Regions from separate parts of the Streptomyces sp. NPDC002911 genome, predicted to be linked through region 1. Evidence: riboswitches for the same ligand, from Rfam matches in the RefSeq annotation. Region 1 holds a riboswitch; each other region holds the start of a gene.
What was found. Region 1 has a riboswitch for cobalamin ahead of ACWD04_RS01315 (ribonucleoside-diphosphate reductase subunit alpha). Riboswitches for the same ligand answer to the same signal wherever they lie in the genome.
Positions count from the first base shown of each region.

Region 2: linked by a shared signal. The riboswitch ahead of ACWD04_RS29130 (cobalamin biosynthesis protein) and the one ahead of ACWD04_RS01315 (ribonucleoside-diphosphate reductase subunit alpha) in region 1 are both predicted to bind cobalamin.
Region 3: linked by a shared signal. The riboswitch ahead of ACWD04_RS21460 (energy-coupling factor ABC transporter permease) and the one ahead of ACWD04_RS01315 (ribonucleoside-diphosphate reductase subunit alpha) in region 1 are both predicted to bind cobalamin.
Region 4: linked by a shared signal. The riboswitch ahead of ACWD04_RS06425 (ABC transporter substrate-binding protein) and the one ahead of ACWD04_RS01315 (ribonucleoside-diphosphate reductase subunit alpha) in region 1 are both predicted to bind cobalamin.

Region 1 covers NZ_JBSFUO010000001.1:294,326-302,118, forward strand. The annotation lists gene ACWD04_RS01290 (extracellular solute-binding protein) at 1-681, opposite strand, end outside; gene ACWD04_RS01295 (GntR family transcriptional regulator) at 965-1,735, shown strand; gene ACWD04_RS01300 (DUF3311 domain-containing protein) at 1,915-2,169, shown strand; gene mctP (monocarboxylate uptake permease MctP) at 2,166-3,800, shown strand; gene ACWD04_RS01310 (GNAT family N-acetyltransferase) at 3,973-4,473, shown strand; cobalamin riboswitch at 4,526-4,649, shown strand; gene ACWD04_RS01315 (ribonucleoside-diphosphate reductase subunit alpha) at 4,791-7,187, shown strand; gene ACWD04_RS01320 (ribonucleotide-diphosphate reductase subunit beta) at 7,187-7,793, shown strand, end outside.
Region 2 covers NZ_JBSFUO010000031.1:12,130-19,922, reverse strand. The annotation lists gene ACWD04_RS29160 (VOC family protein) at 400-810, shown strand; gene ACWD04_RS29155 (hypothetical protein) at 840-2,138, opposite strand; gene ACWD04_RS29150 (alpha/beta hydrolase) at 2,324-3,463, opposite strand; gene ACWD04_RS29145 (class II aldolase/adducin family protein) at 3,533-4,192, opposite strand; gene ACWD04_RS29140 (anion permease) at 4,437-5,699, shown strand; gene ACWD04_RS29135 (hypothetical protein) at 5,712-5,936, shown strand; cobalamin riboswitch at 6,085-6,213, shown strand; gene ACWD04_RS29130 (cobalamin biosynthesis protein) at 6,342-7,286, shown strand; gene ACWD04_RS29125 (cobyric acid synthase) at 7,283-7,793, shown strand, end outside.
Region 3 covers NZ_JBSFUO010000013.1:174,121-181,913, reverse strand. The annotation lists gene ACWD04_RS21485 (NAD(P)-dependent alcohol dehydrogenase) at 1-153, shown strand, start outside; gene ACWD04_RS21480 (SulP family inorganic anion transporter) at 213-1,697, opposite strand; gene ACWD04_RS21475 (energy-coupling factor ABC transporter ATP-binding protein) at 2,700-3,545, opposite strand; gene cbiQ (cobalt ECF transporter T component CbiQ) at 3,542-4,291, opposite strand; gene ACWD04_RS21465 (energy-coupling factor ABC transporter substrate-binding protein) at 4,298-4,666, opposite strand; gene ACWD04_RS21460 (energy-coupling factor ABC transporter permease) at 4,666-5,373, opposite strand; cobalamin riboswitch at 5,404-5,587, opposite strand; gene ACWD04_RS21455 (GNAT family N-acetyltransferase) at 5,773-6,600, shown strand; partial or broken gene ACWD04_RS21450 (salicylate synthase) at 7,076-7,793, shown strand, end outside.
Region 4 covers NZ_JBSFUO010000003.1:251,535-259,327, reverse strand. The annotation lists gene ACWD04_RS06455 (GNAT family N-acetyltransferase) at 1-252, shown strand, start outside; gene ACWD04_RS06450 (ABC transporter substrate-binding protein) at 307-1,188, shown strand; gene ACWD04_RS06445 (type B 50S ribosomal protein L31) at 1,642-1,905, shown strand; gene ACWD04_RS06440 (carbohydrate kinase family protein) at 2,022-2,972, shown strand; gene ACWD04_RS06435 (acyl-CoA dehydrogenase family protein) at 3,019-4,869, shown strand; gene ACWD04_RS06430 (hypothetical protein) at 4,866-5,036, shown strand; cobalamin riboswitch at 5,112-5,298, shown strand; gene ACWD04_RS06425 (ABC transporter substrate-binding protein) at 5,356-6,402, shown strand; gene ACWD04_RS06420 (FecCD family ABC transporter permease) at 6,432-7,481, shown strand; gene ACWD04_RS06415 (ABC transporter ATP-binding protein) at 7,478-7,793, shown strand, end outside.

The sequences.
Region 1 (7,793 bases):
GGCGAGGTTGGAGACCCACTTGTCCCCGTCCTTCTTGATGAGGTCCGCGTCCTGACCGATGGTGAGACCGTCAAAGAAGTACCAGTTCTGGCCGGGCAGGTAGAGCGGCTCGGCCTTGCCCTTGGCCTTGATCTTGTCCAGGGCGGCGAAGAACTCGTCGCGGGTCTTGGGGGTGTCGGTGACGCCGGCCTCCGCGAAGACCGACTTGTTGTAGATCACCACGCGGTTGGCGAAGTACCACGGGGCGGCGTACTGCTTGCCGTCGACCACCGCGGCCTCGTTCAGGTTGGCGGCCCAGTCGCCGCCGATCTCCGACTTGAGGTCACCCAGGTCCGCGAGGCCACCGGTCTTGGCGTAGGCGGCGGTCTGGGTGTTGCCGATCTCGAAGACGTCGGGCGGGTTCTCCTCGGAGAGGGCGGTCGTCAGCTTCTGCTGGATACCGTTCCAGACCTGCACCTCGAACTTGACCTTGGCGCCGGTCTTCTTCTCGAACTCGGCGGACAGGTCCTTCTGCCACTGCTCGGGCGTGGAACCGTCCATGGCCCAGACGGTCAGGGTCTCGCCCTTGTAGCTGTCCGGGCCGGACTTCTTGCCGCTGTCGCCGCCGTCGTCGGAGCCACACGCTGCCATGCTGACCATCATGCCCGCGACGCCGATCGCCGCGATGAGCTTGCGCTTCACGCCAAACCCTCCTCAGGGTGCTGCAACCCCCCGCCCACCGCGAAGACACCGACGAGTAGTACTGCTGGGGCTGGGACCTGGTCTTTAATGGTTTAGACCAGTACCGGGAGCTTGGCCTAGACCTATAGGGGTGTCAAGGGTGTATAAGAAGTGCACTCGCGTCCGTTATCGGACCGACACCTGAGGGAGGGCGACGACCCGTGACCGGACCGTGCCACCATGTGAGCCGCGACAGACGGAGGAGCCGGTGACGGCAGCAACGCAGCAGTCGGGAAGGCGGGCCATGGGTGCCGACGGGGGCAGCGGTACGAGCGAGACCGGCGCCGGCGCGGGAGCGCGTACGGCCCGCGTCCCGAAGTACTACCGGCTCAAGCGCCATCTCCTCGACATGACGGACACCATGCCGCCCGGCACCCCGGTGCCGCCCGAGCGGACCCTGGCCGCGGAGTTCGACACCTCGCGCACCACGGTGCGCCAGGCCCTGCAGGAGCTGGTGGTCGAGGGCCGGCTGGAGCGCATCCAGGGCAAGGGCACCTTCGTCGCCAAGCCGAAGGTCTCCCAGGCCCTGCAACTCACCTCGTACACCGAGGACATGCGCGCCCAAGGCCTGGAACCCACCTCTCAACTGCTGGACATCGGCTACGTCACGGCGGACGACACGCTCGCCGGGCTGCTGGACATCACGACGGGTGGGCGGGTGCTGCGGATCGAGCGGCTGCGGCTCGCCAGCGGTGAACCGATGGCCATCGAGACCACCCACCTCTCGGCCAAGCGCTTTCCGGCGCTGCGCCGTTCGCTGGTGAAGTACACCTCGCTCTACACCGCTCTGGCCGAGGTGTACGACGTCCGGCTCGCCGAGGCCGAGGAGACCATCGAGACCTCGCTCGCCACCCCGCGCGAGGCGGGGCTGCTCGGCACGGACGTGGGCCTTCCGATGCTCATGCTGTCCCGGCATTCGATCGACGGCGACGCCGAACCGGTGGAGTGGGTGCGCTCGGTGTACCGGGGTGACCGGTACAAGTTCGTGGCCCGCCTGAAGCGTCCCACCGACTGAGACGGGTTCGGACTCCTGGTGCCTCTGATCCCCCTGTCCACGCAGGGGGATCAGTCCTTTCGGGCGACACCGGACCGTTGCAGGACCGCAATGCGGACAGGGGGTGACGGTGGCCGGAACTCTCGCTTAGATTTCCTGCGCATTGCTCCAGGTGATCAGCGAGGGGACGGAGTCGCCACATGCCAAAAGAAAACGATGCGAAACCACCGACAGTGACACCCACCAGGGGGATCATCGCGCTCTGCCTGATCGCCCCGTTCGTGGCGATGCTCTGGGTCAGCTCGTACGCGAAGGTCGAGCCGACCTTCATCGGCATCCCGTTCTTCTACTGGTACCAGATGCTCTGGGTACTGATCTCGACCGCTCTCACCATGATCGCGTACAAGCTGTGGCAGCGTGACCAGCGCGCCCGCAAGGGGGGTGCCTCCGCATGAAGGACGGCGTGAACGGCGTCGCACTCGCCGTATTCATCTTCTTCTTCGTGGCCGTCACGGTCATCGGATTCATGGCCGCGCGCTGGCGCAAGGCCGAGAACGAGGCCAGCCTCGACGAATGGGGGCTGGGCGGACGGTCGTTCGGCACCTGGGTCACCTGGTTCCTGCTCGGCGGCGACCTCTACACGGCGTACACCTTCGTCGCGGTGCCCGCGGCCGTCTACGCGGCGGGGGCGGCCGGCTTCTTCGCCGTCCCGTACACGATCCTCGTCTACCCGCTGATCTTCACCTTCCTGCCGCGCCTGTGGTCGGTCTCGCACAAGCACGGCTACGTCACCACGTCGGACTTCGTCCGTGGCCGGTTCGGCTCGAAGGGGCTCTCGCTGGCGGTCGCCCTCACCGGCATCCTCGCGACGATGCCGTACATCGCGCTCCAGCTGGTCGGCATCCAGGCCGTGCTGGACGTCATGGGCGTCGGCGGCGGCGAGACCACGCACTGGTTCATCAAAGACCTGCCGCTGCTGATCGCCTTCGCCGTACTCGCCGCGTACACCTACTCCTCGGGGCTGCGCGCGCCGGCGCTCATCGCGTTCGTCAAGGACGGACTGATCTACCTCGTCATCGTGGTGGCGATCATCTACATCCCGATAAAGCTGGGCGGGTTCGACAGCATCTTCGCCGCGGCCGGCGAGAAGTTCTCCGCCGCGAACGAGACGGCCGGCAAACCGGTGGCCGGACTCACACCCGGCGTCTCCGGCCAGTGGGGCTACGCCACGCTGGCTCTGGGCTCGGCACTGGCCCTCTTCATGTACCCGCACTCGATCACGGCGACGCTCTCCAGCCGCAGCCGTGAGGTGATCCGGCGTAACACCACGATCCTGCCGCTGTATTCGCTGATGCTGGGTCTGCTGGCCCTGCTCGGTTTCATGGCGATCGCCGCCGGGATCAAGGTGGACAACGGCCAGCTCGCGATCCCCCAGCTGTTCGAGAACATGTTCCCCGACTGGTTCGCCGGCGTGGCCTTCGCCGCGATCGGGATCGGTGCCCTGGTGCCGGCCGCGATCATGTCGATCGCCGCGGCGAACCTCTTCACGCGCAACATCTACAAGGACTTCATCAAGCCCGACGCGACCCCGGCACAGGAGACCAAGGTCTCCAAGCTGGTCTCGCTGCTGGTCAAGTTCGGCGCGCTCGCCTTCGTCCTCACGATGGACAAGACGGTCGCGATCAACTTCCAGCTGCTGGGCGGCATCTGGATCCTCCAGACGATGCCGGCCCTCGTGGGCGGCCTGTTCACCCGGTGGTTCCACCGCTGGGCCCTGATCGCGGGCTGGGCGGTCGGCATGATCTACGGCACGGTGGCCGCGTACGGCGTCGCCAGCCCGACGCAGAAGCACTTCGGCGGGTCCTCGAAGGAGATTCCGGGCATCGGCGAGATCGGCTACATCGGTCTCACCGCGTTCGTGCTGAACCTCGTCGTCGTGGTCGTACTGACCTTCGTCCTCAACGCGGTGAAGGCCCCGGCCGGTGTGGACGAGACCTCGCCGTCCGACTACACGGCGGACGCGGGCGACCCCGGAGTCAAGGTCGAGCTCCCGCCCGCCACGGTGGGCTCCCCGGGCGGTCACTGACCCCACAGCAGTCCTCACGCGCGACGTCCGTCCCGGCAGGGTCCGCCCTGCCGGGACGGCGTCGTTCCATGCGGTGCCGTTCCATGCGGTGCCGTTCCATGCGGTGCCGTTCCATGCGGCGGCGGGCCGGAAATCGGGGGCGCGCACATCTCGGCTGCGGCAGACTGCGCCCATGGACGTATCGATCGGACCGGTCCGGCCGGCTCAGTTCGAGGAGCTCGGCGAGATCACCGCGCAGGCGTATCTCGGGGACGGGCTGCTGGACTTCGGCGCCGAGGACCCCTACCTGGAGCAGCTCCGCGCGGTGGAGCGGCGGGCGGCCGAGGCCGAGGTGCTGGTCGCCGAGGACGCGGGCGGCCGCCTGCTGGGAGGCGTCACCTACGTCGCGCCCGGCAGCCCCTGGGCGGACATCGCCGGGGAGGACGAGGCCGAGTTCCGGATGCTGGCGGTCTCGCCGGAGGCACGTGGACGTGGTGCGGGCGAGGCGCTCGTACGGGCCTGTATCGACCGGGCACGAGCTGCCGGAGGGCTCCATGGGGTCGTCCTGTCGACGCAGCAGTCCATGCTGGGGGCCCACCGGATATACCGGCGCCTCGGCTTCGTACGAACCCCGGAGCGGGACTGGTGCCCTCTGCCGGACCTACCGCTCCTGACGTTCCGGCTGGAGCTCTGACCCACCACGACACAACATGTGGGGGCTGCTTCGATAGGCAGCCCCCACATGTATGCTCGACCTCGCTGTCGCCGCAGGGGAATCCGGTGTGAATCCGGAACTGTCCCGCAACGGTGTGATCGGTATGCTTTCGCGCATCCCGAAGTCCGAAGACCTGTCGACAGTGCGTCCGGCTCGACCGAACCGGACGCCGAGACGTCCGGGCCCCGCGGAGGGCCGGTGGACGCCGTGCGCCGTGCCGCCCCCTCCCCCGGGCGCCGCCGTGCCCGGCTGCCCCGCTCCCCGCAGGCCCTGAGCCGAGCGAGGGATAGCCCCCAGTGACCATCGCGCCCGCCGATCCGGTTTCAGCCGCGGAACCCGAAGGCCGCACGGCCGAAGCACCCGGGACCGCTCTGCTGCGGACCCTGACCGACCTCACCGCCGATCTGCCCGACACCGACCCAGGCCGGGTGGCCGCCGCCGCGCTGCGCGGCCGCAACGCGCGGTCGGACGAGGCCGAGCTGCGCTCGCTGGCCACCGAGGCGGCCGCGGGCCTGATCTCCGAGGACCCGGCCTACTCCCGGCTCGCCGCCCGGCTCCTCACCCGGGCCGTCGCGGACGAGGCGGCCGGTCAGGGCGCTGTCTCCTTCTCGGCATCGGTCGCTGTCGGGCATCGCGAGGGCCTGATCGCGGACCGTACGGCCGAGTTCGTCACGCTGCACGCCGCCGCGCTCGACGCGCTGGTCGACCATGCGCTCGCCGACGGCGCCGACGACCGCTTCGGCTACTTCGGGCTGCGGACGCTGCACAGCCGCTATCTGCTGCGCCACCCGCTCACCCGTGAGGTCGTGGAGACCCCGCAGCACTTCTTGCTGCGTGTCGCCGCCGGCCTCGCCGAGGACACCTCCGAGCGCGCCTTGGAGGAAGTGGCCGCGCTGTACGGCCTGATGAGCCGGCTCGACTACCTGCCCTCCTCCCCCACCCTCTTCAACTCCGGCACGCGCCACCCGCAGATGTCGTCCTGCTACCTGCTGGACTCGCCGCTGGACGAGCTGGACTCCATCTACGACCGCTACCGCCAGGTGGCCCGCCTCTCCAAGCACGCGGGCGGCATCGGTCTCTCGTACTCCCGCATCCGCGCCCGGGGTTCACTCATCCGGGGCACCAACGGGCACTCCAACGGCATCGTGCCGTTCCTCAAGACGCTCGACGCCTCGGTCGCCGCGGTCAACCAGGGCGGCCGGCGCAAGGGCGCCGCCGCCGTCTACCTGGAGACCTGGCACGCGGACATCGAGGAGTTCCTGGAGCTGCGCGACAACACCGGCGAGGACCAGCGGCGTACGCACAACCTCAATCTGGCGCACTGGATCCCGGACGAGTTCATGCGCCGCGTCGACGCGGACACCGAGTGGTCGCTGTTCTCCCCGGCGGACGCTCCCGAACTGGTGGACCTGTGGGGCGAGGAGTTCGACGCCGCCTATCGCGCCGCCGAGGCCAAGGGGCTGGCCCGCAGGACCATGCCGGCCCGTGAGCTGTACGGGCGGATGATGCGGACGCTCGCGCAGACCGGGCAGGGCTGGATGACGTTCAAGGACGCCTCCAACCGGACCGCGAACCAGACCGCCGAGCCGGGCCGCGTCGTGCACTCCTCGAACCTCTGCACCGAGATCCTGGAGGTCACCGACGACGGCGAGACGGCCGTCTGCAACCTGGGGTCGGTCAACCTCGGCGCGTTCGTCGCCGACGGCACCATCGACTGGGAGCGGCTGGACGCCACCGTCCGTACCGCGGTGACCTTCCTCGACCGGGTGGTGGACATCAATTTCTACCCGACCGAACAGGCCGGCCGGTCCAACGCCCGCTGGCGCCCGGTGGGTCTGGGTGCGATGGGCCTGCAGGACGTCTTCTTCCAGCTGCGCCTGCCGTTCGACTCCCCCGAGGCCCGCGCGCTGTCCACGAGGATCTCCGAGCGGATCATGCTCGCCGCCTACGAGGCGTCCTGCGACCTCGCCGAGAGGTCGGGCCCGCTGCCCGCCTGGTCCGAGACCCGCGCCGCCCGGGGCGTGCTGCACCCGGACCACTACGACACCGCGTTGAACTGGCCTGAGCGCTGGGACGCGCTGCGCGCCCGGATCACGAAGAGCGGGATGCGCAACTCCCTGCTCCTGGCCATCGCGCCGACGGCGACCATCGCCTCCATCGCCGGCGTGTACGAATGCATCGAACCGCAGGTCTCGAACCTCTTCAAGCGCGAGACGCTCAGCGGGGAGTTCCTCCAGGTCAACGCCTACCTGGTGGACGAGCTGAAGAAGCTCGGCGTCTGGGACGCGCGGACCCGGGAGGCGCTGCGCGAGGCGAGCGGCTCCGTGCAGGGCTTCGCCTGGATCCCTGAGGACGTACGGGCGCTGTACCGCACGGCGTGGGAGATCCCGCAGCGCGGTCTGATCGACATGGCGGCGGCCCGTACGCCGTTCCTCGACCAGAGCCAGTCGCTGAATCTGTTCCTGGAGACGCCGACGATCGGCAAACTCTCCTCGATGTACGCGTACGCCTGGAAGCGAGGGCTGAAGACGACGTACTACCTGCGTTCGCGCCCGGCCACCCGCATCGCCCGCGCGGCGTCCGGGACGGCCGCCACCGCTGCCCCGATCCCCGTACAGCAGGCTTCCGCTCCCGACGCGGACGCGATCGCCTGCTCCCTCGAAAACCCCGAGTCCTGCGAGGCCTGCCAGTAATGAGTCCCGACGAGAACAAGAACCTGCTCGACCCGGGCTTCGAACTGACCCTGCGTCCCATGCGCTACCCGGACTTCTACGAACGCTACCGGGACGCGATCAAGAACACCTGGACGGTGGAGGAGGTCGACCTCCACTCCGATGTCTCCGACCTCGCCAAGCTCTCACCCGGTGAGCAGCACATGATCGGCCGGCTGGTCGCGTTCTTCGCGACGGGCGACTCCATCGTCTCCAACAACCTGGTCCTGACGCTCTACAAGCACATCAACTCGCCCGAGGCGCGGCTGTATCTGTCACGTCAGCTGTTCGAGGAGGCCGTGCACGTCCAGTTCTACCTGACGCTGCTCGACACCTATCTTCCGGACCCGGAGGACCGCGCGGCGGCCTTCGACGCGGTCGAGGAGATCCCGTCGATCCGTGAGAAGGCGCAGTTCTGCTTCCGGTGGATGGACTCGGTCGAAAAGATCGAGAGGCTGGAGACGAAGGCCGACCGCCGGCGCTTCCTGCTCAACCTGATCTGCTTCGCCGCGTGCATCGAAGGCCTGTTCTTCTACGGCGCGTTCGCGTACGTCTACTGGTTCCGCTCGCGTGGTCTGCTGCACGGTC
Region 2 (7,793 bases), on a different contig from region 1:
CTCCAGGGCGGTATGGACGGCGGAGGGACAGCGGACTCACGACTCGACGCCGCCTAATGCACAAGGAGAATTGCCATGCGACTCAGTCTACTGGCGGTGTCCACCTGCTTCTCCGCATGCTCCCGGCCCGTCACCGCCTCACTGTGATACGTCACATAATCGGGCATAGCTCATCGAACTGGCCGACACACCTGACAGGACGACACACCCTCCACGGAGCGGCCGGAGCGGTCGGCCTGCCTCGACGCGGCGGCGGCCGTCGGCGTCGGCCGGACCCGGCAGAAGCGCCGGGGACGCCGGTCGGCGCGGAACCTCCGGCTGAGGTTGTCAGTGACCAGTGAAAGACTGAGACGTATATCACATCACACTGGTGCGCCTGAGCAGGAAAGGGTGAGCGAGATGGCAGGGACGAACGGCTTTCCCACGATCTTCCCGACGCTTCTGTACGACGACGCGAAGGCCGCGATCCGGGTGCTCACCCAGGCCCTGGGCTTCACCGAGGAGGCGGTGTACGAGGGAGAGGACGGCAGTGTGCTTCATGCCGAACTGTCCTGCGGCAACGGCAGGGTGATGCTCGGCTCAAAGGGGCGCGGGGGTGTCTTCGCCGAGGCGATGGCCGGCGCCGGGCCCGCCGGGGTGTACGTGGTGGTGGACGAGGTCGACGAGCACCACGCGCGGGCCGTGGAACAGGGCGTGGAGATCCTGATGCCGCCCACGGACCAGGACTACGGCTCCCGCGACTACATGGCGCGCGACGCGGAGGGCAACGTCTGGAGCTTCGGGACGTACGCCCCGGGGTCCTCGGGCTGAGAGCCCCGGGGCAGTGCGAGCGGTGGCGGTCAGACCCCGCCGGTGTGCACCTGGAAGGCGGCGCGGCGTACGGCTTTGGCGAGGGCCGGGTCCGGGTGGGCGGCGGCCAGGGCCACCAGCACCTGGACGGTCCGCGGGTGGCCGACGGCCCGTACCTCGTCCAGCAGTGCGGGGACCGTGCCCTGGACGGCGGAGTCGAGGTGGCGGACCAGCAGCCCGGTCTCGCCGTGGTCGGCCACGGCCGCGGCGGTGTCGACCCAGAGCCAGGTGGCTTCCTCGCGGCTGAGGACGTCCTGGGCGTCGTCCGGGTCGGTCCCCTCGTACTCGGCGAGCCAGAGCAGCGCGTACGGGCGCAGCGGCGCTTCGGTGACGACGGAGCGGACGACGGGCTCGGCGGGGGCGCCGACGACGCGCAGCGCCTCGAAGGCGAGGCCGCGCAGCAGGGCGTCCTCACCACGGGCGACGGCCAGCAGTTCGGCCACGGCGCTGCCGACGGGCCGGGCGGCCAGCCAGGCCCGGTATTCGGCGCGGGCCGGGCCTGGGGTGAGCCGTGCACAGCCGAGCAGCATGTCGGCCGCGGGCTGCTCGATGTTGCCGGCCGGGCTCTGGGCGGCTACGCAGATCTGCTCCAGCTTGACCCAGACCGCCCAGTTGCCCAGCGGGGTGAGGGTGGCGTGGCCCGCGCCGAGCGTGAGTGCGCCGACGGAGGCGAGACCCTCGAGGGCCCAGTCGAGCAGCATCGCGTTCAGGTCGGCGGACTGCCCGCCGGCGGGTGCGGTCTGCTGCTCCGGCCCGTACGGCACCTCGCACCGCTCCTCGTGGAGTTCCGCGACGCGCTGACCCAGCAGGTCGAGGAGCGCGGGCACGGTGACGGCGCCCGCCGAGAGCTGGAGGAGGGAGAGCACCTGGGGCACGGCCTCTACGGCTTCCGCCACCGCGGTGGCCTCGATGCCGTCGGGTGAGGCGTGGACGAGCGACCAGGCGTCGAAGAGCGCCACCCAGCCGCGGAGCACGGCGGAGTCGTCGCGGTCCCAGGCTCGCAGGCGCCAGCCGGGGCGGGCGGTGTCGCCGTGCATCTCGATGAGGCCGGCCAGCCTGGCCCGGTCCCAGCCGGCCATCACCTGATCCGGGGACAGTCCCAGTGCGGCGGCTGCCCGTTCCAGGGCCTGGGCGGCGAGCGGGACGGAGCCCGGGCTCGTGCCGTCCGCCGCCCAGTGGGCGATGCGCACGGCGTCGGCCAGTACGGCCCTGGCCTGCCGTGCCAGTTCCGCCGGTGGCGGCGTGCCCTCGGGTGGTCGGGGGGCCGGCCTGGTGCGCCGGGTCGTCACGGCCTTACGGGCGGTCGCCTGGGGTCGTGGGCGGACAAGTCGCAGCCTGGAGTCGCGCGGGGTACGGGACGTCACGAGGAGCAGTCTTGCCTCTGACGGGCCGAAAGCCCAAACGGAAGCCGTGTCACCCGGATACGGGAGGCACCGGGACCGGGGCACCAACCGGGCGGTTCCGCCTCATCAGCTCACATCAGGGGCGTGAGGAAGCGCCGGAGCGCCTCTTCGTAGCCGGCCGGGTCGGCATTCCACATCGCGGCATGCGGAGCATGCGGCACGGAGTGCAGGGTCACCAGGTCGGGGCGGCGTGCGGCGAGTTCCCGGGACTCCTGCCACGGGGCCAGGGTGTCCCCCGGGCCGTGGACGATGAGCGTGGGCACGTGCAGGGCCGTCGGCACCGAGGTGTCCAGGAGCGGGGCGCCGTGCAGCCCGGTCTGGCCCTGGGCCGCCCGCACGGCCAGCGGCAGCAGCGCGGAGGGCACGCCCCGGGCCGAGGCGAGAGCGCGCAGGGTGGTCTTCCAGTCCAGGACCGGGGAGTCCAGGACGAGGCCGCTGATGCGATCGCGGAGGGCGGAGTCGACGGCCGCGTGCAGGGCCATCGAGGCGCCCGAGGACCAGCCGTGGAGGATGACGTTCTCGGCGCCGTAGCGCACGGCGTAGCGGATGGCCGCGTCGAGGTCGCGCCATTCGGACTCACCGAGGTGGGCGAGGCCGTCCGGGGAGCGCGGGGCGCCCTCGTCACCGCGGTAGGCCAGGTCGAGCACGGGAAGCTGCTGGGCGTGGAGGAACCCCATCACATTCATGGGGTGGTCCCTGGTGGCGCCGAGTCCGTGCGCCGTGATCACCCAGGTGTCGCGGACTCCGGGCACGAACCAGGCGGGCAGGGCGCCGAGTTCGCCGGGGACCTCGACCTCCTTGTAGGCGAGGCCGAGGGCGGTGAGCGGGTCGCCGCGGTGGAGCTCCGGGGTGAGGCGGACCCTGGCGCCGGGCTTCAGGCTGCCGAGGGTCACGCGTTCCAGCCGGCGTACGACGGTGTCCGCGGAGGCCGCGGTACTGCCGGGCGGCTGTTCGACCACCGGGCCGACCACCGCGTGGACGCCGCGGCCGGTCAGTCCGTACGTACCGGGGCGCAGCGCGGTGAAGGAGCGGGTCAGGGTGATCTGCCCGGCCGCGGTGGCGTGCACGGTGAGCCGGCGGTCGGCCGGGAAGGGGCGTGGCGAGGGCGCCCCGAGGGCGACGTCGCCGGCGTAGCGGCCGACGGCGACCGCTGCCGCGCCGATGCCGAGGATCGAGGTTGCGGCCACTGCCGCCGCTGTTGCCGGGCGCACGGCTCCAGTGTCCCGGGCTGCGGCGCGGGCTGCCAGTGGGCATCGGCCGTACGGTGCCGGGCGCCGGGCTCAGCCGGGCTGGCCGTACCCCTCCAGGGCGTCCTGCACGTCGCGCAGCTGGGCCGGGGTGAGGAGGCTCGGCCGGTGGCCCGGCACGGAGCTCGCGGTGAGCCAGAGCCTGCACATCCATTCGAGCTGGGCGGTGCGGTCGTAGGCCTCGTCGAGGGTGGCCCCGTAGGTGACGGTGCCGTGGTTCCGCAGCAGGCAGGCCGTGCGGTCGCGCAGGGCTGCCAGCATGTTGTCGGCGAGCTCCCGCGTCCCGTAGCGCGCGTAGGCGGCGGTGCGGACGGGGCCGCCGAGCATGGCGGCGGCGTAGTGCACGAGCGGCACCTCGGCCACGAGGGTGGAGACAGCCGTGGCGTGCACGGCGTGGGTGTGGACGACGGCTGCGGCGTCGGTGTCGCGGTAGACGGCCAGGTGGAGCGGGAGCTCACTGGTCGGCACCAGGTCACCCAGGACCTGACGCCCTTCGAGATCGACGCCGACCGCGTCACCGGGGCCGAGCCGGTCGTAGGGCACCCCGCTGGGGGTGACCAGCACGGTGCCGCCGACCCGGGCCGACACGTTGCCCGAGGTGCCGACGACCAGGCCGTCCGCCGCCGTCCGCCGGGCCGTCTCGACGACCCCGCCCCATGTCCGCTCGATCGCGTCCGTGCGCACGTCACTCATGCGGGGGATTCTAGGGTCACGTGATCGATGTCTCCTCAAGGGGAGATATCGGGCATGAGGAGGGCGGCGGCCAGGGGCGGGACCGGTTCCCGCACCGGCGCGGGGCGTACGGCCGCCCGGTCGCACACAAGCGGAATCGACGTACGCGCTTGGGGTCACCATGCCGCCCTGCCCAGTTCACCTTCCGTTCACCCTGGTTGACTACGTTCCACGTGCCAATGACGTCGAACGATTGCCTGGGTAAATGGAACACATCACGCTGCTGCTCGCGATCGTGATCGTGACAGCTCTCGTGTTCGATTTCACGAACGGTTTCCACGACACCGCCAACGCGATGGCCACCACCATCTCGACCGGCGCGCTCAAGCCCAAGACAGCGGTGGCCATGTCCGCCGTTCTCAACCTCGTCGGCGCCTTCCTGTCGGTGGAGGTCGCCAAGACGATCTCCGGCGGGATCATCAATGAGAACGGCCTCAGAACCGAGGTCATCTTCGCGGCGCTCGTCGGCGCCATCCTGTGGAATCTGCTGACCTGGCTGGTCGGCCTGCCCTCAAGTTCCTCCCACGCACTCTTCGGCGGCCTCATCGGCGCCGCGGTGATGTCGGCCGGCTGGTCCTCGATCAACGGCGGCACCGTCGTCACGAAGGTCCTGCTGCCCGCGATCGCCGCGCCTGTCGTCGCCGGTCTCGCCGCACTGCTGGCCACGAAGCTGACGTACCGCCTGAACCGGAAGATCACGGACCCGGCCCAGCTGAAGTCGACCGCCAAGGGGTACCGCGCCGGTCAGATCGCCTCGGCCGGTCTCGTCTCGCTCGCCCACGGCACCAACGACGCGCAGAAGACCATGGGCATCATCACCCTGGCCCTGGTCACCGGCGGCGTCCTCTCCCCCGGCTCCAACCCGCCGGTCTGGGTCATCGCCTCCGCGGGTATCGCCATCGCGCTGGGCACCTACCTCGGTGGCTGGCGCATCATCCGCACCATGGGCAGCGGCCTCACGGACCTGCGTCCGCCGCAGGGCTTCGCGGCCCAGACGAGCGCGGCCACGGTCATCCTGGCCTCCTCGCACCTCGGCTTCTCGCTCTCCACCACGCAGTCCTGCTCCGGCGCCGTCATGGGCGCCGGCCTCGGACGCAAGGGCGGCACGGTCCGCTGGTCCACCGCCACCCGGATGTTCGTCGCGTGGGGCCTGACCCTGCCGGCCGCCGGTCTGATCGGTGCGGGCTCCGAGTTCCTGACCAAGCAGGGCCCCTGGGGCGTCGCGGTGGTCGCAGTGATCCTCGTCGCGGGCTCCGCCGCCATCTGGCTGCTGTCGCGCCGCAAGCCGGTCGACCACACCAACGTCAACGCGACCGAGGACGAGCCCGCGGGCGTCGTCACGGACGCCATCGCGGCCGTCAGCCCGCCGCCCGTCGGTGGGGCCTCCACCGAGCTCAAGACCACCATCCACGCTCCGGCCCCCACGGCCGAGACCCCGGCCGATCCGGCCCGGCCGGCCACGGTGTAAGGACAGATCCGCATGAACATCGACTGGGCAGCTCTCGCCTCCGTCTTCGGCGTCAGCCTCGTGGTCACCGTCGCACTGGTCGGCCTCTTCACTCTCGGCATCATCGGCCTCGCCAAGCAGACTCCGACGGCTCAGGGCGGCGGCGGGGCCGGCGTCCTGACACGCACCGGCGCGTACGCCTGCTTCGGGCTGTGCCTGGCGGCGGTCGCGTACGGGATCTATCTGATCGTCGCCTGACCTCCGCGCGGGCGCGCACCGGCCGGACACACCACGTGTGTGTCCGGCCGGTGTGCGTCTGAGCACATTGAAGCCTCGCAGGTCAGCGGCAGGTTGACGGGCGTTCGCGGCGCATGGTGGACTGCCGGAGCCGTTTACGGCGACAGGAGAGGAAGCCGGTGCGAATCCGGCGCGGTCCCGCCACTGTCACCGGGGAGCAGCCTCCACACGGAAGTCACGGTCCGCCACCGCGGGCTGGAAGGCCGGAGGAACTGCGGATCCGGGAGCCAGGAGACTCTCGTCGCCGGTCACGTCGAACCAGGGCGCGGACCCTGAGTGAGGACATACGCCATGTCTGGCTGCCCTGCGTCGGTCGCCGCACCACCCGCTGTGAAGGCCCTTCGAGGCGCGACGGCCGGCTGAGCGGTGCGAGCCGACCGCATCTTCGCGTACGGCGCCGCCGCCGGTCTGATCGGTGACCTGCTGCTCGGTGATCCCCGGCGGGGCCACCCCGTCGCCGCCTTCGGGCGTGCAGCGGCGGGTGCCGAGAGCCGGCTGTGGCGCGATCACCGCGGCTGGGGCGCCCTGCACACGCTCGTCTGTGCCGGGGGCGCCACGGGAGCGGCCGCGCTGGCCGCCCGTGCCGTGCGGAACCGTCCCGCCGCCGCCGTGGCGCTGACCGCCGCCGCCACCTGGGCCGTCGTCGGGGGCACTTCGCTGGGCCGCGAGGCGCGCGCCATCGGCGGGGCGCTGGCCGTGGGGGACATCGAGCCGGCCCGGGAGCGGCTGCCGCATCTGTGCGGCCGTGATCCGCAGTCGCTGGACGAACAGCAGATCGCCCGCGCGGTGGTGGAGTCCGTCGCCGAGAACACCTCGGACGCCGTCGTGGGAGCCCTGGTGTGGGGCGCGCTCGGCGGGGTGCCCGGGCTGGTGGCCTTCCGGGCCGTCAACACGCTCGACGCCATGGTCGGCCACACATCGCCCCGCTACCGGCGCTACGGCTGGGCGTCGGCCCGGCTCGACGACGTCGCCGGCTGGCCCGGGGCCCGGCTGACCGCCGTGCTCGCCGTGGCCGCCGGGGGCCGCCCGCGCGAGGCGGTCCGGGCCTGGCGGGCCGACGCGGGCCGGCATCCCAGTCCCAACGCGGGCCCGGTGGAGGCCGCGTTCGCGGGTGCGCTCGGCGTACGGCTGGGCGGCACCCTCGCTTACGGCGGGCGGGTCGAGCACCGGCCGGTGCTCAACGGCGAGGCCGGGCGGGACGTGCGGGTCACGGACATCGAATGCGCGGTGCGGCTGTCGCGCCGGGTGAGTGTGCTGGCCCTCGCCGTGTGTGCGGCGGGGCGGCTGGCCATGGGACGGAGAGTCACATGAGCGGCGGGCTGCTGGTCGCGGGTACCACTTCGGACGCGGGCAAGAGCGTCGTCACGGCCGGGATCTGCCGGTGGCTGGTGCGTCAGGGAGTCAAGGTCGCACCGTTCAAGGCGCAGAACATGTCGCTGAACTCGTTCGTCACCCGGGAGAACGCGGAGATCGGCCGGGCCCAGGCGATGCAGGCGCAGGCCGCCCGGGTGGAGCCGTCGGCTCTGATGAACCCGGTGCTGCTCAAACCCGGCGGCGACCGGTCGAGCCAGGTCGTCCTGATGGGGAAGCCGGTCGGCGAGATGAGTGCGCGCGGCTACCACGGGGGGCGCCAGGAGGCGCTGCTGGGGACGGTCGTGGACTGTCTGGAGCAGTTGCGGGGCACGTATGACGCCGTGATCTGCGAGGGGGCGGGCAGTCCGGCCGAGATCAATCTGCGGCGTACGGACATCGTGAACATGGGCATCGCCCGGGCCGCGCGCTTTCCCGTGCTGGTGGTCGGCGACATCGACCGGGGCG
Region 3 (7,793 bases), on a different contig from region 1:
CGAAAGGAGCTCGCCGAAGTCATCGAGCTCGCCCACGCCGGCTCCGTCGACGTCCACGTCGAGACGTACTCCATCGACGAGGCCCCGCTCGCTTACGAGCGACTGCACGCCGGAAAGATCAACGGCCGGGCCGTCATTCTGCCCAACGGCTGACCGCCGCTGACGACTCGCCTGGACGCCTGCCGAAGGCGCCCGGCGAGTCGTCCGCGCTCTCAGGGCGCAGCCGTCACCGAGTCCGACCGGGTCAGCCGCACGGGCTCGGTACCGGACGCGCTGTGCCGCTCGGCCCAGCTCTCCAGCGCCGTGCGGCAGGCATGGTCCAGGTGGTTCAGGCCGGACAGGTCCAGCGCGATGGGCCGGTCCTTGGGCAGTGCCTCCAGGCTGTCGAGTATCTTCGGCAGCCGCAGAAAGGTCGCGTTGCCGGACAGCCGGGCCCGGACACCTTCGGCACTGCTGTCGACGATCTCCAGCTTGATGTGTGACGCGTCCCAGGCCGCCTTGGCCACCGACAGGGCCAGCCCCGTCAGCACACCCTCGAACATGTTCACCGTCACGATCGCCACGGCGGTGACGACCAGGATCAGCGCCTCACCGCGGTGCTCACGCCAAAGCTTCACGAGCGGGCGCAGCGGGATCAGCTTCCATCCGGCGTGGATGAGGATGCCGGCGAGGGCCGGCAGCGGGATGAGACCCAGCGCGGACGGCAGAAGTGCTGCGAACAGGAGCAGCCACACACCGTGCAGCACCCGGGAGGCCCGGGTCCGTGCGCCCGCCTGTACGTTGGCGGAGCTGCGCACGATGACCGCGGTCATCGGCAGTGCGCCGAGGAATCCGCACACGGTGTTGCCCGTGCCCTGGGCCATCAGCTCTTTGTCGTACTCGGTACGCGGCCCGTCGTGCAGCCGGTCCACCGCGGCCGCGCTGAAGAGGCTCTCCGCGGAGGCGATCAGGGTGAAGGCCGCGATTGTTCCGAGCAGGCTCGGGCTCGCGAGCCCGCCGAACTCGGACAGGGCGGGGATCTGGACGGCGTCGAGCAGCCCCTGGACCTGGACCGTCTCGACCGGCAGGCCGAACGCCAGCGTGACGAGTGTGGCCAGTACGACCGCGGCGAGTGCGCCCGGCACGGCCCGGACCCGCTTCGGCATCTTGTTCCACCCCACCATCAGGGCGATGGTCGCGGCGCCGACCGCGAGTGAAGCGAGAGCCGCGGGACTGGACATGACGTCGGCCAGCAGCCCCGGGATGCCGGCCATCTTGCCGGTACCGGAGAGCGGTGCCTCGACGCCTGCGGCCGCGTAGAGCTGACCCGCGATGAGGACCAGGCCGATGCCTGCGAGCATGCCCTCGACGACCGAGACCGAGATGGCCCGGAACCAGCGGCCGAGCCGCAACGCGCCCATGGCGAGCTGCAGCAGCCCGGAGATGAGCACGATCACCCCGAGCACGGGGAGTCCGAAGGTCTGGACGGCCTCGAAGACGAGCACGGTGAGACCGGCGGCAGGCCCTGACACCTGGAGGCTGCTGCCCCGCATGAAGCCGGTGACGAGACCGCCCACGATGCCGGTGATCAGGCCCAGTTCGGCCGGGACCCCGGACGCGACGGCGACGCCCACGCACAGCGGCAGGGCGACCAGGAAGACAACGAGTGACGCGGCGAAATCCTGCCGCAGGTGGGGGAATTTGCTGACACGGTCCATGGCGGTCCTCATCCCGTGCGGAAGGGGGCCGAACGCACGTCGCCGGGCGGGGGTGCCCAGACGGCGCTGTCGCTGATCCTTGGGACCTGTTCCGTGGGGTGGTCGGCGAAAGATTGCATAGCAGCGGTTCCTCCTGGCGCGCCGGAGGACGGCGCGTCGGCATGCGTACGAGAACTGGGTGCGCGGCGGGCAGCTCGGCATGACCCCATGACGACGAGTCCCGCAGGACCGTGGACAAGGGGCAGGTCTCCGAGCGCCTGGGCTCAGCTCAGCAGCGGAACACCTGAAGTACGGGGGAGGAGTGCGCGGTCGAGGATCTGGAGGCGTGATGGGCGTTGCCCATCGCCGCGACGGCGGCCGGAGCGAGCGCGCCGCCGACGTCGCTCGTCACCGCGGAGCGCGAAGGGAGTTCGGGAGCGGGAACGGTCGCGGAGCGATGCCGGTCACGATGGCGCAGAAGGCCGTTCGGCTCGCCCCCGCGATCGGATGTGCCACAGGCCCCGTACTCCCCGTACCCCCCGTGCGCGGCTCCCACGCTCGCATTCGCCGGAGTGTCCCCCCGCATTTCCGAAGCGTACGCGTGCACATCTGTTGACGGCGTGCCGGAGGACGGGGCCAATAGGAGGCCCATCAGGAACGCGAGCACGCACCGGACCGCCGCTGCTCGCACCCTTCACCTCCTGCTGTGCTTTCGCTCCTCCTTCGCGACGCTAACAGGCCGGAGGGATTATGGAGTTAACCCTTTGTGAAGAGTCCGAAAGTAGATGCCCATCGAGCCGAATTATGTGGCGGAGCCCTGTGGCCTGGGATGTGCCTCACTATCGGTTCTCAGTATTTGAGATCAACTGTGCCTGTGTGGCTCATGCATATGTCGGTCGAGCGATTTCGGTCCTATTCGTACGTTCGTTCGCATCGTGAGTGGCTGTTAACTCGCGAGAAAGGCAGTCGGCGTTTATCGAAGGCCCTATGCGGTGCGTTTACGCCGAACAGGCACGAGTGGAGTCAGTCGTCGGTCGGCGTGGCGAAGCCCGCCGCGAGCTGTTCCGGGGTACGGGGGCCGGGAGTCGCGCCGTCCAGCAGACCGTGCGCACGCAGCATCCGGGTGGCCGCTATGCCCCACGGCAGCCGCAGCCCGGCATCCCGCAGGAGATCCGTACGGGCCAGCATCGTGGGCGCGGATCCGGCGCGGACACCCGCAGGGGTGAGGAGCGCGGCGTCGTCGGCCCAGCGCAGGGCGAGATCGACGTCATGGGTGGCCATCATGACGGTGGTGCCACTGTCGCGCAGGGAGCCGAGCGTGGCGAGCAGCCGTTCCTGACCGTCCGGATCGAGCCCGGCGGTCGGCTCGTCGAGGATCAGCACACGGGGCCTCATCGCGATCGCACCCGCGATGGCCGTCCGTTTGCGCTGCCCGTAGGAGAGAAGGTGGGTGGGCCGGTCCGCCAGGGCCGTGATGTCGAGGGCGGTGAGCGCCTCGTCCACCCGGGCCCGCACCTCGGTGTCGGGCAGACCGAGGTTCAGTGGTCCGAACGACACGTCCTGGGAGACGGACGCGGCGAACAGCTGGTCGTCGGGGTCCTGCACCACCAGTTGGACGGTGGTACGCAGCAGGGTCAGCCCTCTTCGGTCGTACGTGACCGGACGGCCCTCGACCGTCAACTGCCCGTCGCGCGGACGCAGTCCGCCACTGAGAAGCCGCATCAGCGTGGTCTTCCCACTGCCGTTCCGGCCGAGCAGGGCGAGCGCACGCCCTTCGTGCGCCTCGAAGTCGAGGCCGCTCAGCACGGCAGGGCCGTCCTCATAGGTGAAGGACGCGCCCCGCAGGGCGAGCAGTACGGACTCGCTCAAGACAGGGTCCTTTCCAGGGCGAAGGTCAGGGCGGTGAGGGCCCCGAGCAGTGTGACGCTCACGGCCACGAACCGGACGGAGACGGGGGTCGCAGGCACCAGGACGCGCAGGGTCCCGTCGTAGCCGCGCCCGGCCAGCCCCGCCTGGAGCCGCGCCGCGCGGTCGAAGGCCCTGATGAACGCGGTGGCTCCGAGCCCTGCCAGGGACCGCCAGGCGGCCGCCCGAGAGGTATGTCCGAGCCTGGCCGCCTGGGCCTCCCTGATGCGGCGCACCGAGTCGAGGAGCAGAAAGCTCATGCGGTACGTCACCAGCGCGACGTCCACCACCGGTGCGGGCACCCCCGCCCTGACCAGGCGAGGCAGCAGGTCGGACATCGGGGTGGTGAAGGCGAAAAGCAGGACGCCCAGCGAGGCGGCCGAGGTACGCAGCAACAGCTCCCCGGCGCGGACCGGCCCCTCGTCGGCCAGGGTGACCGGCCCGCCCGGCCCGCCGATCTGGATGAGGAGTGTGGCCGCCCCGGTGACACAGAAACCCAGGGGCACCCGGTACGCCCGCCACAGATGGCGGACGGTCACTCCCGCCGGCCCCAGCAGCACGGCGAGGGAGGCGACGAGGACCAGGGCCGCGCCGGGCCAGGGCGGCAACGAGATCGCCAGAATGGTGAGCCCCAGGCCGAGCACGGCTTTGTCCGCGGGATGGCGGCGGCGCCAGCGACTGCTGTGCGCCGCCGCGTCGATCGGCAGCACGTGTGCTCAGTTCCCCCGGGTCGCGGGGTCCCCGGCATTGTCTGCGGCGCCACCGCCGTCCCGCTGCGCCGTCGCCCCCAGCTCGCCCTGACGGCGCCCGCGCCGCAGTCCGAAGTAGTAGGCGAGGACGCCCGCGCCGAGTGCGGCCTGCAGGGCGAAGAGTGCCGACTCGATCTCGCCGGACGGCGGTTCGTACAAGGGGGCGAACCAGGGTTCGTAGTCGGGATCGATCTCGGTGATCGCCGTCTCGGCCTGGGCGTCGGAGCCCGCGAACGGCTCTTCCTCGCCGTCACCCAGGCCGAGAGCCAAAGGCAGAACGGCCAGGGCGGCCACGACGAGCAGCAGAAGGGCGTTGATCTTCGTGTCCCTGTTCATCACGCCACCGCCTCGGTCTCGGCTGTCCCGGTCCGGGTCTGCCTGCCGGTGAGGAACACGCCGAGCCGGGTCAGATCCCTCTTGCTGGACTGGACGAGGAGTCGCATCACCAGCACGGTCAGAAGTCCTTCGCTCACCGCGAGAGGGATCTGCGTGACGGCGAAGATGGAGCCGAACTTGGTGAGCGCACCAAGAAATCCGGTGCTCGGGTCAGGGAAGGCGAGCGCCAGCTGCATGCTGGTGACGCAGTAGGTGGAAAGGTCGGCGACGAATGCGCCGGAGAACACCGCAACCATCAGCGGCACGCCGTACCTGCGCAGCAGCTTGTAGACGGCGTATCCCGCCCAGGGCCCGACGATCGCCATCGAGAAGACGTTGGCGCCGAGCGTGGTCAGGCCGCCGTGGGCGAGCAGCAGCGCCTGGAACAGCAGGGTGATGGTGCCCAGGACCGCCATGATCGGCGGACGGAACAGAATGGCCCCCAGCCCCGTGCCTGTGGGATGCGAACAACTCCCCGTCACGGAGGGAATTTTCAAAGCGGAAAGAACGAACGTGAAGGCCCCGGAAGCCCCCAGAAGCAGCGTGCTCTCAGGGTTCTCCCTGACTTCACGTGTAAGGGACCGGACTCCGTGGACGACGAACGGCGCGGACGCGACACCCCAGACGATCGCGTGCGCCGGAGGCAGAAAACCCTCGGCTATGTGCATGACTCAGCAGACCCTCTCCAGCACCTCGTGGATGGTTGAAGTGCCTTGGCCGGTCTCCTGGCTTACGGGTACCACCGCCCGAACTCCGCCTTCCCGGGTCACAAGGACCCAGTGGCTGCCCGCAGGGGCCGGAGCCGGACTTCCCGATCACAGTGGCGAGGGCCGCACCGGCATCGCACCGGATTTCCCGTTCACCAAGGCGAGGCGACAGTAGTGCCAGGCGGGGGCGAAGACAAGCGGGGGCCGTCCCGGAGGCGTGCCCAGGCCATGGCGGTCCGCTCGCGGACATGTTGCCGGCCGTCACCTCCGGCTCCGTCAGGACGCGTGGCGGCCCCGCGCCAGGACACTGATCCGAGTGAAAGTCACGTGCAATGCCTTACCCCTGATGAGGAGAACCACTTGACGCATCGAGTGGACGGTGCCGTCGGCGCCGTCGAACGTTCCGGGCCGGAATCCAACGCGTACGCCTACCTCAGGTACCTCGCGTCCTCCCCACTCGTCCGGCTGGACCTCGAACCGGACTGCGCACTGCTGAGTGCGCCGACCCGGGCGCGCCCCTACAACACCGTGTTCGCAGCCACTTTCGCGCCGGACGGCCTGGAACGCCGACTTAGGGAGGTCGCGCGGATCCATGCCTCCAAGGGCCTCGATGCGGTGTGGTGGCTCGGGCCCGCGGCCACACCGGCCGGCCTGGCCCGGTCGCTGGCGCACGCGGGCTTCCGGACGATGCCGTCGATCCAGCTCATGTCAGCACCGCTGACCGCGAGGATTCCCGCCCCGGAGGGGGCGGGCTCGCACTCCGGGGCCCGTGTCGTGCGCGTGCGCTGCGAGTCGGAACTGGCCGACTTCGTCTCCGTGCACCGGGCGGCCTACGAAATGTCCGAGGCCGAGGCGGACTTCACGCGGTGCGTATGGGAGTCGTTACCGCTCACCGAAGAGGCGCCTCTCCGGCACTTCCTCGTCAAGCGTGGCGCCGAGGTGCTCTCCGCCGCCTCGGTGTTCTCGTACGGAGGCGTCGGCGGCCTCTACAACGTCGCCACCATTGCGTCCGCACGGCGCAGGGGGCACGGACTGGCCGTGAGCCGGGCGGCGCTGGCGGACTCCCGCGCCCGCGGGCTGCGGACGATGACCCTGGGCGCGGAGCCGGGCGCTGTGGAGATGTACCGGCGGCTGGGGTTCGTCGTCACGGGCGAGCTGGCGAGGGCCGCCGTGGCTCCGGCGCCATGAGCGGGAAGAGATGATCCGAAAGTTGAATATGAATATCGTGATCAATTGCTGTGGAGGTGGTGACGGCACCGACGTCACTCGATGACGCAGGGGAAGGAGTCCGCGTGAGCGCGACGAGCGGACCGGCCGGACCGGAGCGGGTCAGTGCAGAGCGGCACCTCTGCGTGGGGGCGGGGCAATGCGTGCTCGCCGCACCGGCTGTCTTCGGCCAGGCCGTCGACGACGGTCTGGGCCTCGCGTACTGGACGGCACGCCGCCAGCTGCCGAACTGCCCGCCGTACGCGATGCCGTGTGGGCGTGTCCGTCGGGTGCCGTCGCCCTGCGCCGGGACGCGGTGCACTGATCCGCACGGTCTCCGGCTCGAAGCGCCTCCGCGAAGATCCGGGTGCCGGTGCCCCGCACCGGCCTGCGGGCGGCCACCGCCCGTTCCCCGTCCCTCTCATCTCTGATCAGTACCTCGTCAAGGAGAAGCACCTCCAGACAGTTCGACCGCCGTGCTTTCCTGCGCCGCAGCGCCACGGGAGCCGTGGCCCTGGCCGTGGGGCCCGGCTTGCTGGCGGCGTGCTCGACCGATGACCCCTCCACCTCCGGGAAGGGGCGCGCCGGCTCCTCACCGCGCACGGGTGGCACGCTCCGTGCGGCCTTCGTCGGGGGCGGCGCCTCCGAGACGCTCGACTTCTTCAACGGCCCCTCGGCGTTGGATCTGGTCCGCGCCCGCGCCTGGCACGGCACCCTCGGAAACCTCGATCCCTCCGCCCCGGACGGCGTGCGCTACGGCGTGCTCAGGGGGATCGACATATCCGAGGACCTGTCCACGTACACCCTGCACGTCCGGCCTGGCGTCCGCTTCACCGACGGATCGACGCTGACCTCCGCGGACATCCTGCATTCGCTGTCCGCCCTCGCGGGCAGGAACATGCTGCCCGTGTACAAGCTGGCCGCCGTGAACTTCGACCTTTCGGCCGCAAGGGCGGACGGTGACCTCAAGGTCGTCCTGCCCACACTCCGGCCCGTAAGGGACGGCCGCATGATCCTGTGTCAGGGGAACTTCCTGATCGTCAAGGACGGGACGCGGCGCTTCGCCGAGGGGATGCCCAGCTGTGGGCCCTTCCGCCTCGGCGAGTTCACGCCCGGCCACCGCCCACCTGCTGCGGACCTTCATCAGCTCGCGGCCTTAGGCCGGACCGCCGAAG
Region 4 (7,793 bases), on a different contig from region 1:
CACCTGCACATCGACCTGCTGCCGTCGTGGCAGCGCAAGGGATACGGCAGGGAGCTGATGGGGGCTTTCCTGGACGCACTGCACCAGAAGGGCGTCCGTGCCGTGCATCTGTCCATGCTGACGGCGAACACGTCGGCCAGGGCCTTCTACGACCGGCTCGGATTCCAGGTGGTCGACGTCCCCGACCCCGGGCCCCTCACCTATCTGGGTCGCCCCACGGAGCGTGTGGGGCCGATGGGCTGGGCAGGGTAGTGGGCGGCGGGACCGGGAGAGGGCCCAGGTCGCCGGTGCGGAGGGGTGAGTGGCGTGACGGAGCAGGGCATGTGGAGTTTCGCGGACGACCGGAGCCGGCTGGCGGTGGCGGACCGCAGGCCGTCCCGGGTGCTCACGTACGTCCAGGCGGGAGCGACGCTGTGGGATTACGGGATACGCCCGGAAGGGATATTCGGCTCCGGGCACGACGGGGCGGAGCCCGACCGCGCGAAGACCGGCACGCTCCCGCTGGACGCCGTGGACTACCGGGGCGCGGGTGACGACCTGGACGTGGACACGCTGCTACGCGGCAAACCCGACCTGGTCGTCGCGGTCAGCTACGGCCACGGCCGGCTCTACGGACTGGACCCGGACACCGCCGAGCACCTGGAGGATCGTGTCCCGGTCGTCGTGATCGACGTGGGCCAGGCACGCACCCTCGACCGGGTCGCCGAGCGATTCGCCGAGCTCGCGCGCTCGCTCGGCGGCGCACCGGTCCCGGCCGCCGCGGGTGAACTGCGCACCGCCCGTGAGCGGCTCCGCGCGGCCGCCGGGGCCACTCCCGGCGGGCCCAGGGTGCTGGCCCTCTCGCCCGCGAGCCAGGAGCAGGCGTACGCCGGCCGCCCTCAGATGTGGCCCGAGCTGCGCGTCCTGGCCGAGCTGGGGGTCGACCTCGTGTCCCCGCCCGCAGGGGCCGGCGTCAACTGGGCCACCCTGGACTGGGCGGACGTGGCGGCGCTGGAACCCCGCATCGTCCTGACGGACATCCGGTCCAACGCGGTCCCGCTCGACGGGATCACCGCCCCCGCCTGGGAGGCGGTCGGCCGAGGGGCGCGGATCGTGCCGTGGAATCCGGAACCCCTGTGCAGCCCGCAGGCTCATGGGCGTTTCCTCGGGCTCGTCGCGGACGCGGTGGAAGGGGTGACGCGTGACTGAGCAGGTCTACCGAACCACCCTGCACAATCTATCGGGCAGAGTTTCGTCGCGCTCCGGCTGCCGCCATGGACAGCGACGCGACGCACCGCGCATTCGACGCGGCGCCGACCCGGCGGCACCGAAGGCGCCCACCCACCTCGGCGCCTGCGGCTGCGGGTGCTCGCCACGTACGGCTTCGCCGGGGAGGCGGAGCACCGCGGCGGACGTGAGCGCCTTTGGCCGGCCGCGCACTCCGTCACCTCGTCGGACCACGCGGCCGGGCTCGCCGGCCTGGCCGCGTGGTCCGGCCATGTGCCGGGCAGGCGCCGCCAGGTCGAGCATCTGCAGCAGACGATCGAGCAGCACGCGGCCGATCCGCTGCTCCGTACGGACGCCCCGGATCGCGCCCTCCCTCGCCGTTCGGGAGGCTGGCCCGAAGCGGGATGCGAGATCCCCGTACCTCCAGGAGCAGGCATGCAACAGGACAAGCATCCGTCGTACCGCCCCGTGGTCTTCCGTGACAGCTCCGCCGGGTATGCCTTTCTGACCCGGTCCACCGCGTCGAGCGAGCAGACCATCGACTGGGACGACGGCAACAGCTATCCGGTCATCGATGTGGAGATCTCCGCCGAGAGCCACCCGTTCTTCACCGGCAAGGCGAGGGTGGTCGACACGGAGGGCCAGGTCGCGAAATTTGAGCGGCGTTACGGGGACGAAAGCGGCAAGGAAGCCTCCTGAACCCTCCTGACCCCCGGATCCCCGCTGGTCCTGCGCACCGGGCAGAATCGTGAGCCTTGTGGCAGTAGTGCTCCGCCGGCCACCTCCGCCCGCGTTCCCCAGGAGACCCGCTCCTCATGCCCGACAGCCCCGCCCTGCTGGTCATCGGCGAATGCGTCGCCGACGTCGTCCGGCTGCCGGGCGCGCCGGACCGGGTCCATCCCGGCGGTAGCCCCGCGAACGTCGCGTACGGTCTGGCCAGGCTGGGGCTGGGCACCACCTTGATCACCCAGCTCGGCCAGGACTCCCACGGGCGGCTGATCAAGGACCACCTTGCTTCGGCCGGGGTTCGGGTCCTCACGGACGGGAGCGGTGCGCCCACCCCGGCCGCCACGGTGTGCCTCGACGAGGCCGGCCGGGCCGCGTACACCTTCGAGATCACCTGGACGCTGGGCCCGGTGGAGCAGCCCGGGGAGCCGCCCCAGCATGTCCACACCGGGTCCGTCGCCACCGCCCTGGAGCCCGGCGCGGACACCGTCCTGGACCTCGTCCGGTCACTCCGGACAGCGGCGACGGTCAGTTACGACCCCAATGTGCGGCCCGCGCTGATGGGTGACCATGCCCGTGCGGTACACCGGGCGGAGCGTTGTGCGGCGCTGAGTGACATCGTCAAGGCCAGCGACGAGGACCTGCGATGGCTGTATCCGGACGAGGCCCCGGAGGAGGCCGCCGAGCGGTGGCTGCGCTCCGGCGCGGCGGTCGTCCTGGTCACCCGGGGCGCCGGAGGGGCAGTGGCATTCCTGCCGGGCGCGACGGTGAGCATCGGCGCGCCGCCCGTACGGGTCGCGGACACGGTGGGGGCAGGCGATGCCTTCATGTCGGGCACACTGCACGCCCTGGCCTCGCACGGACTGCTCGGAGCGCGGGGCCGCGCACGGTTGCGCTCCCTGGACGACGCCGTTCTGGGCGACGTGCTGCGCCACGCGGTGGCCTCGGCCGCAGTGACCGTCGCACGGGCCGGTGCGCTGCCTCCCGACGAGGAGGAGCTGAAAGAGGCCCTGACCAGCGCGCCGGTCCCGGAGCGGTGACAGTGTCCAGGGTGTCCTCGCCCGTACCCCGGTCGTTCATTTCGTTATGACCGTGACCCTTACCGACACCGGCCCACCGTCCACCACCGAACTGCTGACCGGCGTCCTCCTCGGCCCGGATTTCCGCCGCGAGCACGGATTCTGGCAGCGGCTGATCAGCACAGAACCGTTCCGCCGCCCCGTCGGCGGTACGCCCGAAGAGCGACTGGAACTCGCCTACGACCGGTTGCGGATCCTCAACCTCTCCCTCGACAGCGGAGCACGCCTCGCTTCCGACCCACGCGCGCTGGCCGCCCTGCACGCGTGGCTGGGCCCGGTGGACCCAGCGCTGACCACCGTGGCGGGCATCCACTACAACCTCTTCCTCGGCAGTCTCCTCGATCACGAATGCTCCGGTCGCCGTGACCTGTCGGACTATCTGACGATGCGGCGCATCGGCACTTTCCTCTGCACCGAGGTGGCACACGGCAACAACGCGGCGGCCATGGAGACCACTGCGACGTACGACCGGGAGAGGGACGGATTCGTCCTGCACACCCCGAACGCGGGCGCGCAGAAGTTCATGCCCAACACCAGCCCGGCGGGCGGAGCCAAGTCCGGACTGGTGGCCGCACGCCTGGTCGCCGACGGCTCGGACCACGGGGTGCGCCTCTTCCTGGTGCCGCTCACCGACGACGAACAGGCGCTGCCGGGCGTCCGGGTGCGGCGGCTTCCGGCCCGGATGGGCAGCCCGGTGGACCACTGCCTGACCTCGTTCGACCGGCTGTTCGTTGCGCGGGACGCACTGCTGGGATCCGGCGAAGAGAGCGACTCCCCAGGAAAGTTCAGCACGGGACCGGGTGACAGGCGGCGGCGCTTCCTGACCTCGATCGGGCGGGTGACCCCCGGCCGGATCTCCATGAGCGCCTGCGCGGCGGGCTCGGCTCGCGCGACCCTGGCGGTCGCCGTGCGCTACGGCGGCCACCGGCTGATCTCCGGGACCCGCGGTAAGCCGCCGGTGCCCGTCAACGCCCATCGGTCCCACCACGGACCGCTCGCCTCGGCCATGGCCACGGTCTTCGCCATGAGCCTGCTCTACCGCAGGGCACAGGAGCGCTGGGAGGCCTGTACGGACGAGGACGTCCGGACGGACACGGGCAGACTCGTCGATGTAGCCAAGGCATGGATCACCTGGCGGGCCCGTGACGTCATCGTCGAGAGCCGTGAACGCTGCGGCGCGCAGGCCCTGCTGGAGAACAACGGCATGACCGAGCTCGTCACGGGAGTGGAGGGAGCCATTACCGCGGAGGGCGACAACATCGCCCTGTATGCCAAGGCGGCGGCCGAGATGCTCTTCGCCGCCGAGCCCCACCAGGACGACGCCCCGGGCCGAGCCCCGCACCGCGGTGACCTGGACGACCCACGTTTCCTGGGCCGGCTCCTCGCCGCGGTCCAGGACATCTGGTTCGCCCGGGCGCGGGCCCGCGCGCAGCGGGCGCCCGACTCCGACCTCCTCGAGCGGTGGAACGCCGCCTCGGGCCCCGCCCTGCGCGGGGTCGAGGCCTACGCGTGCCGGGAGGCCGCCGCGGCCTACGCCGAGGCCCGCGCGGCGTTGCCCGAGGGCGCCGCCAGGGACCGGCTGGGAGAGCTGGAGCGGCTGTTCGCCGTCGAATGGGTGGCCCGCAACAGCGGCGATCTGCTGGCCGCCGGGTTCCTGAGCGGTGATCAGGTCGAGGCCCTGGCCGAGACCGCCGAACAGCTGATCGCGGCCGTCGCCGCGCACGCCCCGCAACTGGCTGAATCCTTCGCCCTGCCCGAGGAACTGCTCGCCGACTGGCCGATCGCCGGACCGGGGTACGCGAACGCGTACGACGATCCCCACGGCCCCTGGAACACCACCAGGGCGGACGCCCGATGAGCTCCGTGGCCAAGGGGCGTACCGTGTCCGGCCGCCTCGGGGAGCGCTTGGAGATCATCGGCCTGCGCGTCGTTCTGCTGGCCTACTGGGGCACGGTGTCGGTGCTCGCCCGCCGGCGCGGGAAGCCGCAGACGCAAGGCGGCGAATCGGTTCACCCCAAGCGCTGAACCGCCCGACGGCCGGTACGAGGCGGAGCCCGACCCGTACCGGCCGACGGCTCCCGAGGCCGTCGACGCGCCGCGTGATAACTTGCAGACGCCAGTCACACTCCACGTGGAGTCAGGGAATCCGGTGCGAATCCGGAGCTGACGCGCAGCGGTGAGGGGGACGGGCGGGGCAAGTGCCACTGGGACACCCTCGGGTGCACCGGGAAGGCGCCCCGTCCGGACGAACCCGAGTCCGAAGACCTGCTGGTACCCGCTTCCGTACCGGGAGCGGAACACCGTAGCGGGCTCCGCGCATGAGCCCAGAGACGCCGAGGACTCCGTGTCGCCCATCGCCAGCACCATACGCCGAACCGCCCTCCTCATCGCGGGACTCGTCCTCCTCGCCGCCTGTGGCGGAGGCGGGAGTGCGTCCGACGGTGAGGCACAGGAAGGCCCCGCCCCCGGCTTCCCCGTGGCGCTGAAGAACTGCGGTCGTACGGTGACCGTCGACGCGGCACCGCGTCACGCCGTCTCCCTCAACCAGGGATCGACGGAGATCCTGCTCTCCCTGGGCCTCGCGGACCGGCTCGCCGGCACCGCGACCTGGACGGACCCGGTGATGAAGGGGCTGGAGAAGGACGAAGCCACCGTGCCCCGGATCGCCGAGAGCCAGCCCTCCTCCGAGAAGGTCCTCGCCGAGGAACCCGACTTCGTCAGCGCCTCGTTCGAATCCACCCTAGGCAAGGGCGGTGTGGCAACCCGCGACCAGTTCGAGGAACTGGGCGTACCGACGTACCTCGCACCCTCCGACTGCATGGGCAAGGACCACGCGGGCAGCAGCGACGGCTCCCGAGCCGAGCCTCTGACCATGGACCCGGTCTACGACGAGGTCCGCGACCTGGCCGCGGTGTTCGGCGTTCCGGAGCGGGGCGCGAAGCTCATCACCGGCCTCCAGGGCCGCATCGACAAGGCGACTGCGGACATCGACGCTTCCGATGCCACCCTGCTCTACTGGTTCGCCAACGCCGAAGCCCCCTACCTCGCGGGCTGCTGCGGTGCGCCCGGCATCATCACCGAGAAGCTCGGCGCGGAGAACGTCTTCGACGACACGCACGAGGAATGGCCCCAGATCAACTGGGAGACGGTCGCCGACCGGAATCCCGACGTGCTGGTCATCGGCGACCTGACCCGTAAGTCGCAGACGGCCGAAAGCGCCGAGAAGAAGATCGAGTTCCTGGAGTCCAACCCCGCCACGAAGAATCTGGACGCCGTCCGGCACAAGCGCTACGTCCTGCTCAGCGGCCAGGCCATGAACCCGACCATCCGGACCGTGGAGGGCGTGGAGCGCGTCGCCGCGGGGCTCCGTTCGTTCGGACTCGCGGGGTGACGAAGACCGAACGCGCTCCGGTCGTGAACGTGCAGCCACCCGCAGTCCTTCCGGCCGCAGGAACCCGGTTCCTACGCGGCGGTGTCCTTTGGAGCGCCGGGGCCGCCCTGCTGTTCCTGTCGGTCGCGGTGGCCGTGACGATCGGACCCGCCCGCATCTCCGTCCCCGACGTCTGGTTCGCGGTAGCCTCCCACCTCGGCCTCACCGATGGGCGACTGACCCCCATACGCGACGGCATCATCTGGAATCTGCGCATGCCCCGTACCCTGCTCGCCGCGGTGTGCGGGGCCGGGCTGGCGGTGTGCGGCACCGTGATGCAGTCGCTGCTGCGCAACCCGCTCGCCGACCCCTTCGTCCTCGGTGTCTCCTCCGGCGCGTCCACCGGGGCGGTCGTGGTCGTCGTCCTGGGCGTCGGCGGGGGAGCGGTGTCGATCTCGGGCGGCGCCTTCGTCGGGGCCCTGTGCTCGTTCGTCCTCGTCCTGATGCTCAGTCACCTCCTCGGCGGCTCCACCGACCGGGTTGTCCTCTCCGGGGTCGCGGTCATGCAGCTCTTCTCCGCGCTCACCTCGTTCGTCGTGATGACCGCGGCCGACGCCGAACAGACCCGGGGCGTGCTGTTCTGGCTGCTCGGCTCGCTGAGCGGGGTCGGCTGGGGCGACGTGTGGATGTGCTCCGCCGTGCTGGCCGTCACCCTGCTGATCTGCCTCGGCCATGCCCGTACCCTCGACGCCTTCGCCTTCGGGCAGGACGCCGCGGCCGCCCTCGGGGTGCACGTGGCCCGCACCCGGATCGTGCTGCTCTGCACCACCGCGCTGCTGACCGCGGCCCTCGTCAGCTCGGCGGGCGCCATCGGGTTTGTCGGTCTCGTCCTGCCGCACGCCGCCCGGGCACTGACCGGGTCCGGGCACCGGAGGCTGCTGCCGGTCACCGCGCTCACCGGAGCCGTGTTCCTCGTCTGGGTCGACACCCTGGCCAGGACCGTCCTCGACCCGCAGGAGGTCCCGGTCGGAGTCGTCACCTCCCTCATCGGGGTGCCCGCCTTCGTCCTGGTCCTCTACCGCACGAGGAGAAACGCATGACCCGGGCGGGCACTCCCGGTGACGGCCTGCGGGCCGCACGGGTCAGCAGGGAGGCCGGCGGGCGGATCGTCCTCGACGACGTGAGCATCGCGCCGCCGCCCGGCACCACGGTCGGACTCCTGGGGCCGAACGGCTCCGGCAAGACCACGCTGCTGCGGGTGATGGCGGGTGTCCTCACTCCCGGCGCGGGCGTCGTCACCCTCGATGGCCGTACCCTCGCCGAGACCGGCCGACGAGGTGTGGCCCGCCGCGTGGCCGTCGTCGACCAGCACGCGGTGACCCAGGTCGACCTGAGTGTGCTGGACGTCGTAC